Regions from separate parts of the Streptomyces manipurensis genome, predicted to be linked through region 2. Evidence: riboswitches for the same ligand, from Rfam matches in the RefSeq annotation. Region 2 holds a riboswitch; the other holds the start of a gene.
The links. A riboswitch is a leader RNA that binds a small molecule or an ion and turns the genes downstream of it on or off. The one in region 2 is predicted to bind S-adenosylmethionine.
Positions count from the first base shown of each region.

Region 1 (8,802 bases), 1.2 Mb from region 2:
GTTTCCCCCGCCTCGGCGAGCCCACCACCGATGATCAGCGTGTGCGGGTCCAGCAGGGTGATCGCGGTGACCAGCCCGTCGGCGAGGGCGCCGACGGCGGCCGCCCAGACCTCCCGGGCGCGCTCGTCGCCGGAGGCGACGGCCTTGGCGCAGTCCGCGGCGTCGGCCTCGGGATCCCCGGAGGCGGCCGCCCAGGCGCGGCTGACGGCGGCGGCGGAGGCCAGGGTCTCCAGGCAGCCGTGCTGGCCGCAGCCGCAGGCCGGGCCGCCCGGCCGGACCACGATGTGGCCGATCTCGCCCGCGTAGCCGTGGGCGCCGGCCTCGATGCGGCCGGCGATCCCGATGGCGCCGGCGATGCCGGTGCCCAGCGGGACGAACAGGAAGCGGTCGGCGCCCCGGCCGGCGCCGATGCGGCCCTCGGCGAGTCCGCCCGTGCGCACGTCGTGGCCGAGGGCCACGGGGATGCCGCCGAGGCGCGCGGCGAGCAGCGCGCGCAGCGGTACGTCGCGCCAGCCGAGGTTCGCCGCGTAGACGGCGATCCCGTGGTCGGCGTCGACGATGCCCGGGACGGCGACCCCGGCGGCCGAGGCGGCGCGTCCGAAGCGCTCCCGGCCGGTGGCGAGGAGTTCGGCGGCGAAGTCCTGGATCGTCTCGACGACGGCGTCGGGGCCCCGCTCGCGGCCGGTGGCGCGGCGCGCTTCGTGGAGCAGGGTGCCGTCCTCGGCGACGAGGGCGGCCTTCATCCCGGTGCCGCCCACATCGAGGGCGATGACGTGTTTCACGGGTTTCACAGAGACAGTCTCGCGTGCTCGGCGGGGAAAGGTCTAGTCCATTGGAGGGGATTGTTGAGTGGCCATACAAAATCGGGCACCCGGTCGGGGGCCCGATGTGGACGAGCCGCCAAAGTGGTGTAGACCTTACGTGGATCGTACGTACAACTAGGGGTGGATCGATACCTGTGAAGGGCCGTTACCTGAGCCTGGCCGCGTCCGGCGCCGCGCTGTGCCTGACCGCTGTGACGCTGACGGGCTGCGGAGCCGTCGAGGGACTCACCGGAGACAACGAGGTGACCCTGCGGGTCGTGGCGGCCGACTACGGGGACAATCCGCAGAACTCCTCCGCGGCCTACTGGAAGGACCTCGCAGAGGCCTTCCAGAAGGAGAACCCGGGCACCAAGGTCGAGGTCGGCGTCTACTCCTGGTCCGAGGTCGACGCCAAGGTCGCCGAGATGGTCAAGGCCGGCAAGGCCCCCGACATCGCGCAGATCGGCGCCTACGCCGACTACGCCGCCGCCGGGAAGCTGTACTCCACCGCCGAACTGCTCTCCGTGAAGACCGAGGCCGACTTCCTGGCCCCGCTCGCGGACGCCGGCAAGGTCAAGCAGACCCAGTTCGGCATGCCCTTCGTCTCCAGCACCCGGCTGCTCTTCTACAACGAGAAGCTCCTCGGCGACGCGGGCGTGATCCCCAAGGACTCCAAGGGCTGGCAGCCCAAGAGCTGGGCGGACCTGGAGGCCGCGGCCAAGAAGCTCAAGGGCGCGGGCGTCGCCACCCCCTTCGCGCTGCCGCTCGGCCGCGAGGAGGCCCAGGCCGAGACGATGATGTGGATGCTCGCGGGCGGCGGCGGCTACACCGACAACGAGGAGGGCTGGTCCCTCGACTCCGCCGACAACGTCAAGACGCTGGAGTTCCTCCGCGACAAGATGGTCGGACAGGGTCTGACCGGCCCCGTCGAGCCGGGGAAGCTGGACCGGCAGGCCGCCTTCGACGCCTTCGCCAAGGGCGAGGTAGGCATGCTCAACGGCCACCCCACGCTGATGAAGCAGGCCGAGGCCAAGGGCGTGAAGTTCGGCATGGTGCAGCTGCCCACCTCCGACGGCTCCCCGCAGCCCGCGATGGGCGTCGCGGACTGGATCATGGCCTTCAAGAACGGCCACCGCGAGCAGTCCGGCAAGTTCCTCGACTTCCTCTACCAGCCGAAGAACGTGACGGCCTTCACCGACAAGTACGACCTGCTGCCCGCGACCACCTCCGGCTACCAGGCCAAGCAGGCCGCCACCGGCGGCTCGTCCGCGCAGCTCAAGCCCTTCCTGACGGCCCTGCCCGGCTCGCGCCTGTACCCGGCCGGCAAGAAGTCCTGGGCGGGCGTCAGCGAGGACATCAAGCAGAACATCGGCAGGGCCGTCCAGCCCGGCGGGCAGCCGGCGAAGGTCCTGGAGGACATCGCCGCGGGCGCCCGCGCCGCGGACCAGCACTGACCGGCCCGGCCGCCGGCCGCCGCGCGCCCGGACGCCCGTGCGGCGGCCGGGCGCGGCCGGCTGTCGGACCACGGCGTTAATCTGGCGGTATGACGGACGAGGGGCGGCTGACGGCCACGGAGGCCGCGGTGCTCGCGTACGAGGCGCGCACCTGGCCCGGGCCCGGCGCCAAGGAACGGGCCATAAGGGAAGGGCTGGGGATGACCCCCGTCCGCTACTACCAGCTGCTCAACGCGCTGATGGACGACCCGCGGGCACTGGAGCACGCCCCGGGCACGGTGAACCGCCTGCGCCGCATCCGCGAAGCGCAGCGGGCCAGGCGATAGCCGTCGCCGCGCAGGGCCGTTAGGGTCGTGCGTATGGGGAGCCATCCGCACGACCTGCCGATGCCCGTCACCGCAGCCGGACGCGAGGGGCTCGAAGCCCTGCTGCGCGCGCCGCGCCGCTCCGTGGTCGCCCTCGACTTCGACGGCACCCTCGCCGACATCGTCCCGGACCCGGACCAGGCCCGCGCCCACCCCGACGCCCTGCCCGCCCTGTCGGCGCTCGCGCCCCGGGTGGACTCGGTCGCGGTGATCACCGGACGGCCCGCGGGCGTCGCCGTGCGCTACGGCGGCTTCGCGGGCGCACCCGGCCTGGAGCACCTGGTGGTCCTCGGCCACTACGGGGCCGAACGCTGGGACGCCGTGACCGGGACCGTCCACGCCCCCGCCGAACACCCCGGGGTGGCGGCGGTCCGGGCCGAGCTGCCGGGATTCCTGGACTCCATCGGGGCCTGGCAGGGCACCTGGATCGAGGAGAAGGGCCGGGCGCTGGCCGTGCACACCCGGCGCGCCGAGGACCCGGCGGCGGCCTTCGCCGCGCTGCGGGAGCCGCTGGCCGACCTGGCCGCCCGGCACGGGCTGATGGTGGAGCCGGGACGGGCCGTCCTGGAACTGCGGCCGCCGGGCATGGACAAGGGCGTCGCCCTGACGGAGTTCCTGGCGGAGCGGGACGCGGAGACGGTGCTGTACGCCGGGGACGACCTGGGCGACCTCGCCGCCTACTCGGCCGTCGAGAAGCGCCGGGCCGACGGGCTGCCCGGGCTGCTGGTGTGCAGCGGCTCGGCGGAGGTCCCCGAGCTGGCCGCCCGCGCCGACCTGGTCCTGCCCGGACCGGGCTCCGTGGCCGCCTTCCTGGCCGCCCTGGCCGGGGCCCTCCGGAGCTGACCCCGCGCCGCCGGGGGCGCCGCCCCCGGCGGCGGGTCAGCCCAGGTCTTCGAGCTGGGCCCTGAACCACTGGGCCGGGGGAAGGGCCGTCGCGGCCGCCGCCAGGCGCTTGGTGCGCTCCGCGCGCTCCTCCGCCGGCATCGAGAGCGCCGTGTGCAGCGCCTCCGCCGTCTCCGACACGTCGTACGGGTTCACCGTCAGCGCGTCCCCGCGGAGCTCCTCGTACGCCCCCGCCCCCGTCGACAGCACCACCGCGCAGCCCGCCTCCGACACCACCGGGATCTCCTTGGCGACCAGGTTCATCCCGTCCCGCACCGGGTTCACCAGCGCCACGTCCGCCATCCGGTAGACCGCCAGCGACCGCGCGAAGTCGTCCTTCACCGACACCAGCACCGGCTGCCAGTCGTCGGTGCCGAACTCGGCGTTGATCTCCGCGGCCAGCTCCGCCACGGAGGCCGTGTAGTCCCGGTACACCTTCAGGTCCTGCCGCGACGGGTACGCCGAGGCCAGGTGCACCACCCGGCCGCGCCACTCGGGGTGGACCGTCAGCAGCTCCCGGTAGGCCAGCAGGCCGCGCAGGATGTTCTTCGACAGCTCGGTCCGGTCCACCCGGGCGATCGTCAGGCGGCCCGCGACCTCCGCCCGCAGCTCGGCCAGCTTCTCGTCCACCTCGGGCCGGTGCGCGAGCGCCCGCAGCTCCTCCGCGTCCACGCCCAGGGGGTACCGCGCCACCTCCGTGAACCGCTTCTCCCCGTACCGGCCCCCGGTCAGCCGCCGGTGGTTCACCCCGGGCGCCCCGTCGCGGGGGAAGAAGGAGTCCGCGATGCCGGCAGCGTCGTCGCGGGTGGCGCCGCCCGCGAAGTGGGAGGCCCACTCCCACGTGTGGAACCCCAGCCGGTCCGCCCCCAGCATCCCCCAGGTCAGCCGGCTCACGATGTCGTCCGGGAGCATCCCCATGAACTCCCGCGAGGCCCAGGGCGTGTGCGTGAAGTGGGCGATCCGCAGATCCGGCCGCAGCTCCCGCAGCTGCCCCGGGACCAGGGCCAGGTGGTAGTCCTGCACCAGCACCCGGGCGCCCTGCTCCGCCTCCTCGGCGAGGGCGTGCGCGAAGGCCGCGTTGTAGGCCGTGTAGGAGTCCCAGCGGCGCCGGAACTCCGCGTCGAAGACCGGCTCGCGCGGCACGTCGTACAGGTGGTGGTGGGTGAACCACAGCACCGAGTTCGCGATGCCGTTGTACGCGTCGTCGTACATCGTGGGATCGATGTCCAGCATCCGGACCCCTGGCTCGGACACCCCGCGCCGCACGGCCTCCCGGTCCGCGTCCGACAGCGCCGCGCAGATCCACAGCGCCCCCGGCTGCTCGGCGAGGGCCGCCGACAGGCCGGAGACCAGACCGCCCCCGCCGCGCCGTGCGCCGAGCGTGCCGTCATCGGCGAGGACGTAGGAGAGGGGGCCGCGGTTAGCTGCTACGAGTACCTGGGAAGCCATGCGGCGAACCTAGCCCGGCCTGCTCACCCTCAAACCATGGCCGCCGTCACGCCACGTCGCGCAGGGCGTACTCCTCGACGTCCGCCATCGGCGGCCGCTCCTCGGTGTCCACGGGGTACGTCCGCGGCACGAACCCCTCCGGGCCCCGCTCGAACTGGGTCAGCTCCGGGCGTACGAGATGCCCGCGCGAGAGCCGCACCTGCGCGGTCCGGTAGATCGCCGCGGCCATCCGGCCGAGCGCCTGACCACCCTGATGGCGGTGGAGCCGCACGCCCACGTCCACCTGGGCGAGCGCGTCCAGTCCGACCGTGTGCAGCGCGTCCACCAGCAGCCCCAGCTCCACCCCGTAGCCCACGGGGAACGGCAGCCGCTCCAGCAGGGAGCGGCGCACGGCGTACTCGCCGCCGAGCGGCTGCACGAAGCCGGCCAGCTGCGGCCAGTGCAGGTTCAGCAGCGGGCGGGCGACGAGTTCGGTGACCCGGCCGCCCTGTCCGGGGGCGTCCCCCAGCGGCCGGTCGTACATGGCCTTCACGAACTGCACGTCCGGGTCGGTCAGCAGCGGGCCGACGATGCCGGAGACGAAGGAGGCGGAGAAGTCCCGCAGGTCGGCGTCGACGAAGCAGACGACGTCCCCGCCGGTGACCAGCAGCGACCGCCACAGCACCTCGCCCTTGCCGGGCACGGCCGGGATCCGCGGCAGGATCTCGTCGCGGTGCACCACGCGCGCGCCGGCCTTCGCCGCGACCTCGGCGGTCCGGTCGCCGGAGCCCGAGTCGACCACCACCAGCTCGTCCACGAGGGGGACCGGCAGGTCCTCCATCAGCTCCCGCCGGATCGTCTCGACGATCGCGCCGACCGTCGCCTCCTCGTCCAGCGCGGGCAGCACCACGCTGACCGTGGTCCCTGCCGCCCGTTTCCGGTCGAGCAGCTGGTCGAGCGGTCGGTCGGCGGCGGACCAGGAGCGGTCGGCCAGCCAGCGCTCCACCTCTTCCAGCACCCTCAGCACTCCCTGCGTGTCGGCGGTATTGCCGCTTATATGATCCATCTCGCGGTTCGGACAGCTGTCTCAACCGCCCGGCCCTTCGGTTACAGTCTTGAACAACGCGAAGGACCACCGCATGCCGGGGTCCCCGCGTACAAACGCACCGGCGCGCCACAGAGCGCGTGTGCCGGTGCCATACCGCTCATCCAGAGGGGCAGAGGGACACGGCCCGTTGAAGCCCCGGCAACCCTCCAGTCGGTTCTCGCGATCGCGCAGCAGCGCTCGTCGACGAGGTCCCCGGCTAGGGAAGGTGCCAATTCCGTCTCATGGCGAAACGCGCCATGGGGAAGATGAGGAGAAAGGGCCTCGCCATCATGGCTGCACAGACTGTCGCCACCTCTGTCGATCTCGGACCTGCCGCCGGACTCTCCTGTCGCGAGTGCGGTACCCGCTTCGAGCTCGGTCCCATCTTCGCGTGCGCCGAGTGCTTCGGACCCCTGGAAGTCGCGTACGACCTCCCCGCCGGCGACCCCGAAGCCCTGCGCGCCGCGATCGAGGCCGGACCGAACAACATCTGGCGCTACGCGCCGCTGCTGCCCGTCCCCGCCGACGTGGCCTCCAAGCCGAGCCTGAACCCGGGCTTCACCAAGCTCGTCGACGCCGCCAACCTGGCCAAGGAGCTGGGCGTCACCGGCAAGCTGTACGTCAAGGACGACTCCGGCAACCCGACGCACTCCTTCAAGGACCGCGTCGTGGCCATCGCCGTCGAGGCCGCCCGCGCCTTCGGCTTCACCACCCTGTCCTGCTCCTCCACCGGCAACCTGGCCGGCGCCGTCGGCGCCGCGGCCGCCCGGGCCGGCTTCCGCTCCTGCGTGTTCATCCCGCACGACCTGGAGCAGGGCAAGGTCGTCATGGCCGGCGTCTACGGCGGTGACCTCGTCGGCATCGAGGGCAACTACGACGACGTCAACCGCTTCTGCTCCGAGCTCATCGGCGACCCGCTGGGCGAGGGCTGGGGCTTCGTCAACGTCAACCTCCGCCCCTACTACGGCGAGGGCTCCAAGACCCTGGCGTACGAGATCTGCGAGCAGCTCGGCTGGCAGCTGCCCGACCAGCTCGTCATCCCGATCGCGTCCGGCTCGCAGCTGACGAAGATCGACAAGGGTCTGCAGGAGCTGATCCGGCTCGGCCTGGTCGAGGACAAGCCGTACAAGATCTTCGGTGCCCAGGCCGAGGGCTGCTCCCCGGTGTCGACCGCCTTCAAGGCCGGTCACGACGTGGTCCGCCCGCAGAAGCCGAACACCATCGCCAAGTCCCTCGCGATCGGCAACCCGGCGGACGGCCCGTACGTCCTGGACATCGCGCGCCGCACCGGCGGCTTCGTCGAGGACGTGAACGACGAGCAGGTCGTCGAGGCCATCAAGATCCTCGCGCAGACCGAGGGCATCTTCGCCGAGACCGCGGGCGGCGTGACCGTCGGCGTGACGAAGAAGCTCATCGAGAACGGGCAGCTCGACCCGACCCTGACCACCGTCGTCCTCAACACCGGCGACGGCCTCAAGACCCTGGAGGCGGTGGCCGCGGACAGCGGGCAGACCGCCACCATCCGCCCCAGCCTGGACGCGTTCCGCGCCGCCGGCCTGGCCTGACCTCTTCTCCTCACTACCGGAAAGGCAGTAGCGCCATGAGCGTCAACGTCCGCATTCCCACCATCCTGCGCACCTACACCGGCGGTCAGGCCGAGGTCCCGGCCGAGGGCGCGACCCTCGCCGAGGTCATCGAGTCCCTGGAGAAGAACCACCCGGGCATCGCCGCGCGCGTCCTGGACGACCAGGGCAAACTGCGCCGTTTCGTGAACGTGTACGTCAACGACGACGACGTGCGTTTCGAGGGCGGGCTGCAGACGGTGACGCCGGACGGCGCCGGAGTTTCGATCATTCCGGCCGTCGCGGGCGGCTGCTGACCCTTTCCGTTTCACCCGACGGGTGACACGCGCAAACCAGAATCGCCCCCTCCGCTAAAAGCGGAGGGGGCGATTCTGCTTGATTGGGCACGGTAGAGTTGGGGAAGTCCCCTCCGCTGGACTTGCCCGCCGCATATGAACGGGTCGCGTGAGGGTCGACATCGGGTCAATGTGCAGGCGCGGTATGGGGCTTTGGCGAGATATGCCGGGCCCGAGTTGCCCGCCAATATGCCAAATTTTCACTCTATTTCAATGTTTCTCGGTGTCCAGATTTCTCGTCGGATTGACCTGTTGCAGACAGCACTCGCGCAGATACATTCAGCCTCGGTCGAAGCGTTCCGACGCAAGTTCTGACCCGGGAACGCGAAGTGCGTTCCCGCGCAAGGGCCAGTAATAGGGGAGTTAGGCATGGCTCAGGGCACCGTCAAGTGGTTCAACGCGGAGAAGGGCTACGGCTTCATCGCGGTCGACGGTGGTGCGGATGTGTTCGTCCACTACAGCGCCATCCAGATGGACGGGTACCGCACCCTTGAAGAGGGTCAGCGGGTCGAGTTCGAGATCTCGCAGGGCCAGAAGGGTCCGCAGGCGGACATGGTCAAGCTCGCGCTCGGCTAGTCCTGGGAGCATCGACCACCGACGCACGGTCTTCACCACAGACCTGGAAGACCTTCGAGGGGCCCACATCCTGGACACAGGGTGTGGGCCCCTCGTGCGTGCGCCCGGTACCGCCGGGCCGTTCCCCCGAGCCGCTTGCACTCGGAGGGGTCGAGTGCTAATCATTGGCGTTAGCACTCTCCGAGTGAGAGTGCTACTGAACGAGGACCGGGTCGGTGAGGCCCGCAGGGTCCGGCGGGAAGGAACCGCCGGGCACGCAGGCCGTCCGTCGCGGGCGCGGGCGCGGTCC
Region 1 is NZ_CP186950.1:3,372,635-3,381,436, reverse strand. Features, by position in the region: gene ACPU2J_RS15510 (ROK family protein) at 1-782, opposite strand, end outside; gene ACPU2J_RS15505 (extracellular solute-binding protein) at 959-2,257, shown strand; gene ACPU2J_RS15500 (DUF3263 domain-containing protein) at 2,347-2,583, shown strand; gene otsB (trehalose-phosphatase) at 2,617-3,465, shown strand; gene ACPU2J_RS15490 (alpha,alpha-trehalose-phosphate synthase (UDP-forming)) at 3,502-4,953, opposite strand; gene ACPU2J_RS15485 (glucosyl-3-phosphoglycerate synthase) at 5,000-5,950, opposite strand; SAM riboswitch class I at 6,135-6,292, shown strand; gene thrC (threonine synthase) at 6,310-7,584, shown strand; gene ACPU2J_RS15475 (MoaD/ThiS family protein) at 7,620-7,898, shown strand; gene ACPU2J_RS15470 (cold-shock protein) at 8,307-8,513, shown strand.
Region 1: linked by a shared signal. The riboswitch ahead of thrC (threonine synthase) and the one ahead of ACPU2J_RS09865 (aminotransferase class V-fold PLP-dependent enzyme) in region 2 are both predicted to bind S-adenosylmethionine.

Region 2 (8,802 bases):
CCGGGGTGAGGGCGGGATAAGCGACCGACATAATGTCGGTCGTGGCGACAGCAACGACAGTAGATACCGGGCACGCGCACCCGACGGTCAATCGGCCGAACCTCGTCAGCGTCGGAACCATCATCTGGTTGAGTTCCGAGCTGATGTTCTTCGCGGCCCTCTTCGCGATGTACTTCACCCTGCGATCCGTGATGGGCGCCGAGTACTGGTCAGAGCAGGCTTCATCCCTGAATCTGCCCTTCTCGGCGACGAACACCACGATCCTGGTGCTCTCCTCCCTCACCTGCCAGCTCGGCGTGTTCGCCGCCGAGCGCGGTGACGTGAAGAAGCTCCGGACGTGGTTCATCATCACGTTCGTCATGGGTGCGATCTTCATTGGCGGCCAGGTGTTCGAGTACACCGAGCTGGTCAAGCACGAGGGCATGAGCCTCTCGTCCGATCCGTACGGCTCGGTGTTCTACCTGACCACCGGCTTCCACGGTCTGCACGTGACGGGCGGTCTCATCGCCTTCCTGCTGGTCCTCGGCCGGACGTACGCGGCCAAGAGGTTCACCCACGAACAGGCCACGTCGGCCATCGTCGTGTCCTACTACTGGCACTTCGTCGACGTCGTCTGGATCGGCCTCTTCGCGACGATCTACCTGATCAAGTAGCGAACACGTCACCGGGCCCGACCCGGCACACCATCCAGACACACCGACGCAGAAGATCCTGACACCGGGGTAATCCGTGAAAAAGCTCTCCGCACGACGACGCCATCCGCTGGCGGCGGTCGTCGTTCTACTCCTCGCGCTGGCGGCCACTGGGGGGCTGTACGCCGCCTTCGCCCCCGCGGGCAAGGCGCAGGCCGATGAAACCGCCCAGTCCCTCGCCATCGAGGAGGGCAAGAAGCTCTACGCCGTGGGTTGCGCAAGCTGCCACGGAACCGGCGGTCAGGGTTCCTCTGACGGCCCGAGCCTGGTAGGCGTCGGCTCCGCGGCCGTCGACTTCCAGGTGAGCACGGGCCGCATGCCCGCCCAGCAGCCCGGCGCCCAGGTGCCGAAGAAGCCGGTCATCTACACCCAGGCGCAGATCGACCAGCTGGCCGCGTACATCGCCTCCCTCGGTGCCGGCCCGATCACGCCGACCGAGAAGCAGTACGACCCGGCGGACGCCGACATCGCCAACGGCGGTGAGCTGTTCCGCAACAACTGCGCGCAGTGCCACAACTTCACCGGTGAGGGCGGCGCGCTGACCAACGGCAAGTACGCCCCCAACCTTGAGGACGTTTCGCCGAAGCACATCTACGAGGCCATGCAGACCGGCCCGCAGAACATGCCCTCCTTCCCCGACAGCACCATGCCGGAGAAGCAGAAGAAGGACATCATCGCGTACCTCCAGAACGTGAACGGTGAGAAGTCGACCAACCCCGGTGGTCTCAAGCTCGGCGGCCTCGGCCCCGTGTCCGAGGGTCTGTTCGGCTGGATCTTCGCTCTGGGTGCGCTGATCGCTGTCGCCGTCTGGGTCGCGGCCCACACCGCTAAGGCCAAGAAGTCATGAGTAGCCAAGAGATTCCCGAAGAGAAGCACCTGCCGAGCGAGCAGGGCGACGCCCACCACGGTGGCGTAGCAGTCGCGGACGACCCGTTCGCCGACCCGGGCCTGCCGGTCCACAAGCCGCGCATCCAGGACATCGACGAGCGTGCGGCGAAGCGTTCCGAGCGCACCGTCGCGATGCTCTTCACGCTGTCGATGCTGGCGACCATCGCCTTCATCGCGTCCTACGTGATCTTCCCGGTCGACAAGATCGTCTACATCTTCCCGATCGGGAAGGTCAGCGCGCTGAACTTCGCCCTGGGCATGACCCTGGGCGTGGCCCTCTTCTGCATCGGCGCGGGCGCGGTCCACTGGGCCCGCACCCTGATGTCCGACGTCGAGGTCGCCGACGACCGCCACGAGATCGCCGCGTCGCCGGAGGTCAAGGCGAAGGTCCTGCAGGACTTCGCCGACGGTGCCAACGAGTCCGGCATCGGCCGCCGCCCGCTGATCCGCAACACGCTGATCGGTGCGATGGCCATGGTGCCGCTCGCCGGCGTCGTGCTGCTGCGCGACCTGGGCCCGCTGCCCGAGGAGAAGCTGCGCAAGACCCTGTGGGCCAAGGGCAAGCTGCTCATCAACCAGAACACGATGGAGCCGCTGCGCCCCGAGGACGTCCTCGTCGGCTCGCTGACGTTCGCCATGCCCGAGGGCCTGGACGAGCACCAGCACGACTTCCAGGTGCAGATCGCCAAGGCCGCCCTGATGATCGTCCGTATCCAGCCGGAGGACATCAAGGACAAGCAGGAACTCGAGTGGTCCCACGACGGCATCGTCGCCTACTCGAAGATCTGCACCCACGTCGGCTGCCCGATCAGCCTGTACGAGCAGCAGACGCACCACGTGCTCTGCCCGTGCCACCAGTCCACCTTCGACCTCTCCGACGGCGCCCGTGTCATCTTCGGCCCGGCCGGTCACGCGCTTCCGCAGCTGCGGATCGGCGTGAATGACGAAGGCTTCCTCGAAGCGCTCGGCGACTTCGAAGAGCCCGTCGGTCCTGCATTCTGGGAGCGCGGATGAGCACTGCCACCGACAACAAGACGGGGCGCAAAGCCCCCGCCGGCGAGCGCGTAGCGGACTGGGCGGACGGCCGCCTGGGCATCTACAGCCTCGCCAAGGCGAACATGCGCAAGATCTTCCCGGACCACTGGTCCTTCATGCTGGGTGAGATCTGCCTCTACAGCTTCATCATCATCATCCTCACGGGTGTGTACCTGACGCTGTTCTTCCACCCGAGCATGAACGAGGTGGAGTACCACGGCAGCTACGTCCCGATGCAGGGCGTGCTGATGTCCGAGGCCTTCGCCTCGACGCTCGACATCAGCTTCGACGTCCGCGGTGGCCTGCTGATCCGTCAGATCCACCACTGGGCGGCGCTGATCTTCGTCGCGGCGATGATCGTGCACATGATGCGCGTCTTCTTCACCGGCGCGTTCCGCAAGCCGCGCGAGGTCAACTGGATCTTCGGCTTCCTGCTGCTGGTCCTCGGCATGTTCACCGGCTTCACCGGTTACTCGCTGCCGGACGACCTGCTCTCCGGCACCGGTGTCCGCTTCATGCAGGGCGCCATCCTGTCCGTCCCGGTCGTCGGCACGTACCTGTCGATGTTCCTGTTCGGCGGGGAGTTCCCGGGCGGCGACTTCGTCGCGCGCTTCTACTCGGTGCACATCCTGCTGCTGCCCGGCATCATGATGGGCCTCCTCGTGGCCCACCTGATCCTGGTCTTCTACCACAAGCACACCCAGTACGCGGGCCCCGGCAAGACGAACAAGAACGTCGTCGGCATGCCGCTGCTGCCGGTCTACATGGCCAAGGCCGGAGGCTTCTTCTTCCTGGTCTTCGGTGTCATCGCGGTGGTCGCGGCAGTGGCCTCGATCAACCCGATCTGGGCACTCGGCCCGTACCGCCCGGACCACGTGTCCACCGGCGCACAGCCCGACTGGTACATGGGTATGCCGGAAGGCCTGATCCGAGCCATGCCCGGCTGGGAGATCAACCTGTGGGGCCACACGCTCGTCCTGGGCGTGTTCATCCCGCTGATCCTCTTCCCGCTGGTCCTCGGCGCGATCGCCGTCTGGCCGTTCATCGAGTCCTGGGTCACCGGCGACAAGCGCGAGCACCACATCCTGGACCGCCCGCGCAACGTCCCGACCCGTACGGCCTTCGGTGTCGCCTGGATCGCGGAGTACATCGTGCTCCTCATCGGCGGCGGCAACGACATGTTCGCCCAGTACTTCCACCTGTCGATCAACTCGATCACGTGGTTCGTCCGGATCGGCTTCTTCGTCGTCCCGGTCGTGGCCTTCATCGTCACCAAGCGGATCTGCCTCGGCCTCCAGCGCCGGGACCGGGACAAGGTGCTGCACGGTCGCGAGACCGGCATCATCAAGCGCCTGCCGCACGGTGAGTTCGTCGAGGTCCACGAGCCGCTGTCGCAGGGCAAGCTGCACACCCTCACCGCGCACGAGCAGTACAAGCCGGTCGAGATCGGCCCGACGGTCGACGAGAACGGTGTCGAGCGCAAGGTGAAGGCCACCGAGAAGCTGCGCGCGAAGCTCAGCAAGGGCTTCTACGCCGAGGGCAACCAGATCCCGAAGCCCACGGTGGAGGAGTACAAGGAGATCCAGTCCGGCCACGGCCACCACTGATCCCCGGCACCACCCCATGAGGGACTGATTCCGGTCAGTCCCGGCGTCGCCACGGCAAGAGCCCCGTCCACTGTCCGGACGGGGCTCTTTGCCGTAACCGGCGCTGGATAGGCTGATCTCCTTCCATTCGACGTGGAACCACTACCAGCAGCAGGAGCTGACCATGAACGTTGCGACCCCGGCAGGCGGCGACAGCGTGGCGGCCCGTGGCTGGCCGGGCGTCCTCGACGCCCTGCTCACCGGCCAGGACCTGAGCGCCGACGACACCGCCTGGGCCATGGACCGGATCATGCGCGGGGAGGCCACCGACGCCCAGATCGCCGGCTTCGTGGTCGCGCTGCGGGCCAAGGGGGAGACCGTCGCGGAGATCAACGGCCTGGTACGGGCCATGTACGCGCACGCCAACCTCATCGAGGTGCCCGGCCGGACCGTCGACATCGTCGGCACCGGGGGCGACGGGGCCAAGACGGTCAACATCTCCACCATGTCGGCGGTCGTCGTCGCCGGCACCGGCGCCAAGGTGGTCAAACACGGCAACCGTGCGGCCTCCTCCGCCAGCGGCTCCTCCGACGTCCTGGAGAAGCTCGGCGTCAACCTCGACCTCCCCATCGACGGGGTGGTGCGGGTCGCGGAGGAAGCCGGCATCACCTTCTGCTTCGCCGTGAAGTTCCACCCCGCCCTGCGGCACGTCGCCGGCGCCCGCCGGGAACTGGGCATCCGCACCACCTTCAACGTGCTCGGCCCGCTGACCAACCCCGCCCGGGTGCGCTCCCAGGCCACCGGCGTCGCCGACCCGCGGATGGCGCCGATCGTGGCCGGAGTGCTCGCCGAGCGCGGCTCCTCCGCCCTGGTCTTCCGCGGCGACGACGGCCTCGACGAGCTGACCACCACCGCGACCTCCCGCGTCTGGTGGGTCCGCGACGGCAAGGTCTCCGAGCAGACCTTCGACCCGCGCGACGTGGGCATCCCCCTCGTCGACGTCTCCGCCCTGGCCGGCGGCGACCCCTCCTTCAACGCCGACGTGGCCCGCCGCCTCCTGGCCGGCGAGACCGGCCCCGTCCGCGACGCCGTCCTGCTGAACTCGGCCGCGGCCCTGGTCGCCCTCCACCCCGGCCCGGGCACCCTGGAGGAGCAGATCGCCGCGGGCATCGCCCGCGCGGCCGAGTCCATCGACTCCGGTTCCGCCCGGTCCGCGCTGGAGCGCTGGGTGACGGCCAGCAACGCCTGACCACCCGCCACGACGGTACGTTTCGCGCCACAGCCCCGGTCCGCCATGTGGACCGGGGTCTTGCGACCGGCCGATCATGTGGCAGGATGCAGACCAGGTCACGAGTGACAGCGTTTAGGCCCCGGCTTGCTGTCCGGCAACCCTCCTTCCGTGGCGGGGTGCCCCGGGTGATGACCAGGTCGTAGGCAGCAAGGCCTACGGCAAGCGCGGATCCCTCGACACCAGGGGTCCTGGTCTCTCGAGGAGCGAATTCCGTGAGCAAGCGAATGCGATAGGGCGAATCCGCCCCTTCTTCACCCCTCGGACCAGGGTCACTTCCGCGTACCGCGACCGACCGTCCGAGGCCCCTCCCGTACCCCGGACGGCCGCGCCGCCGCACCCGCGTACGGGCACACCGAAGCCATTCAGCCCTGCCTGCCGGGAGATACCGCCATGTCCGCATCCCTGAACGCCGCCACCACCGCCACCGCCCAGGACCCCGCCTGCGCCGAGCCCCTCCCCGTCCTCGGCCGCGACGTCACCGTCCCGCTCGTCACCGGCGGAGAGGTCACCTACGCCGCCCTCGACTACGCCGCCAGCGCCCCCGCCCTCCAGCGCGTCTGGGACGACGTGGCCGCGTACGCCCCCTACTACGGCAGCGTCCACCGCGGCGCCGGATACCTCTCGCAGCTGTCCACCGACCTGTTCGAGCAGAGCCGCACCACCGTCGCCGAGTTCCTCGACTGCCGCCCCGGCGACCAGGTCGTCTTCACCCGCTCCACCACCGACTCCCTGAACCTGCTCGCCGCGGTCCTCCCCGCCGACTGCCAGGTCTTCGTCTTCGAGACCGAGCACCACGCCTCCCTCCTGCCGTGGACGAACGCGCAGGTCACCTACCTCAACGCGCCCCGCACCCCGGCCGAGGCCGTCGCCACCCTGGAGCGGGCGCTCGCCGACCGGGAGCCTTACGGCCCGGCGCTCGTGTGCGTCACCGGCGCCTCCAACGTCACCGGCGAGCTGTGGCCGGTCAAGGAACTCGCCGCCGCCGCGCATGCCCACGGCGCGCGGATCGTGCTGGACGCCGCCCAGCTGGCCCCGCACCACCCCGTCTCCGTGCGCGACCTCGACGTCGACTGGGTCGCCTTCTCCGGCCACAAGCTCTACGCGCCCTTCGGCTCCGGCGTCCTCGCCGGCCGCGCCGACTGGCTCCAGGAGGCCGAGCCGTACCTGGCCGGCGGCGGGGCCTCCCGCAAGGTCTCCCGCCGCGAGGACGGCGGCGTCGACGTCGAGTGGCACACCACCGCCGCCCGCCACGAGGCCGGCTCCCCGAACGTCATCGGCGTCTACTCCATCGCCTCCGCCTGCCGGGCCCTCACCGAGGCCGGCTTCGACCACCTGGTGGCCCGCGAGCAGCAGTTGGTGACCCGGGTCCGCGAGGGCCTCGCCGAGGTCCCGGCCGTCCGGGTCCTGTCCCTCTTCGGGGAGGACGCCCCGCGGGTCGGCGTCATCTCCTTCGTCGTGGACGGCTGGAACAGCTCCCACTTCGCCGCCGCCCTCTCCGCCGAGTACGGCATCGGCGTCCGGGACGGCCTGTTCTGCGCCCACCCGCTGGTACGCACCCTGCTGGGCAGCGAGCCGCAGGCCCAGGGCGAGTGCGGGGCCCCCGAAGCCGCCCCGGGCGAGCGCTCGCTGAACGCGATCCGCGTCAGCTTCGGCGCCGGCACCCCGGACGAGCACGTGGAGCGCTTCGTCCGGGCGGTGCGGGAACTCGTCACGGACGGCGCGAAGTGGCAGTACCGCACGCAGGAGGGCCGCTGCGTCCCCGCGGTCTGACAGTGCGGTCTGGCATCGTACGGATCATGAGCTACTGGGATCCGATACCGACGGTGTGGGCGTGCGTGGAGGGCGAGCCGCTGCCCGGGCTCTCCGAGTGGGTGCCCGCGTACAACCACTCCTGGGACGCCTGCCCCGACGTGTGGCAGGAGCGCAACTGGCGGAACGTACCGGGGCCGTTCTACGGGGCGATGACCGACAGCTGCTGGGTGGGCCGGGGCGTGGCTCCGGACCACATTCTGTACGACGACGAGTACGGGCTTGAGTTCGTCTACCGCCAGCCGCGCACCCCCGAGGAGACGCACCGGGTCATGGCCGCGGCCTGGCAGGACCCGATGGAGGGATTCCAGTGCGACGGGGACGAACGGTGGACGCCGGAGCTGGTACGGGACTGGTGGCGGGCCGGGGCCGCGTCCGGGAGTGGGCCGTGGCGCTGGACCGGACGTGGTCCGTGTCGGAGGACGAGGCCGAACGCGAGGCGGCGGGCGGTGCGCGGGCGTACGTGGCGTACATCGACGACGGCCTCGCGGACTACCTCCGCGGCTACCTGTTCTGGCTGACCGAACACCGCAGCCCGGCGCCGGGTGCCCCCCTCCCCAACCTCTAGCCCTGCGGGCTCGCCCGGCCGGTTCCCCCTGCGGGGTGGCTTCGCGGGTGACGGCGGGATTCGGCGGCGGGGGTGTCGGGGGTGTGGGGTGGGGACCCGGAGGAGGGTCTCCTCGGCTCGGCGCGTGCGGGTGTGTCGCGGCCAGGCGGCCTGGGGCGCGCGCTCGTCCTGCGGGGACCCTCCTCCGTGTCCCCACCCCACGGCCGACTCCGCCCAGCCCGCACCCACCGCCCAGTTGCCCCGCCGAGGCCCACACGACCAAGGCCCACCGCCTCACCGACCGGCAGAGCGGGAACGCGATCCGGGCCCACTGCCTCACCGACCGGCCGGGCGGGGAACACGGCCAGGGGTCGCTGCGCCGGGGGCCGGGGTCCGCGGCCGAGGGGGGCGGGGACGTGGCGGGGTGTCCCCGCAGGACGAGGCGCGACCACCGGGTACAGCCGAGAGGTGCCCGCACGCGCCGAGCCGAGGAGACACCCCGGCACGGCACCGCCCCCCGAACCCGGACCACCACCGCCAAGCCGAGCAGGCCCGCACCCGGATCCGCCGAGCGAGCCCGCAGGGCCGGCGCTATGCGTCCAGGCCGATGGCGAACGCCGCCTCCAGGTCGTGCTGGGAGTACGTGCGGAACGCGACGTGCGTGTCCGTGGCCTCCACGCCCGGGATCTTGCTGATGCGGCCCGGGATGATGTCCGCCAGGTTCTCGTGCCGGTTCACGCGGACCAGCGCGATCAGGTCGTACGTGCCGGTGACGGAGTAGACCTCGCTGACGTTGTCGAGGGCGGCGATGGACTCGGCGATCTCGGGGATGCGGTCCACGCTGGTCTTGATGAGCACGATCGCGGTGATCACGGCTGGCTGTCTCCCTCGGTGGCCGTCGCTGGTCGACTCACTCTAGTCGTACCCCGATAGCGCGCCCACGCGTAGAGGAAG
Region 2 is NZ_CP186950.1:2,137,016-2,145,817, reverse strand. Features, by position in the region: gene ACPU2J_RS09890 (cytochrome c oxidase subunit 3) at 33-653, shown strand; gene ACPU2J_RS09885 (c-type cytochrome) at 730-1,539, shown strand; gene ACPU2J_RS09880 (ubiquinol-cytochrome c reductase iron-sulfur subunit) at 1,536-2,594, shown strand; gene ACPU2J_RS09875 (cytochrome b) at 2,591-4,222, shown strand; gene trpD (anthranilate phosphoribosyltransferase) at 4,386-5,450, shown strand; SAM riboswitch class IV at 5,547-5,663, shown strand; gene ACPU2J_RS09865 (aminotransferase class V-fold PLP-dependent enzyme) at 5,883-7,262, shown strand; gene ACPU2J_RS09860 (hypothetical protein) at 7,612-7,869, shown strand; gene ACPU2J_RS09855 (Lrp/AsnC family transcriptional regulator) at 8,440-8,721, opposite strand; gene ACPU2J_RS09850 (rhomboid family intramembrane serine protease) at 8,718-8,802, opposite strand, start outside.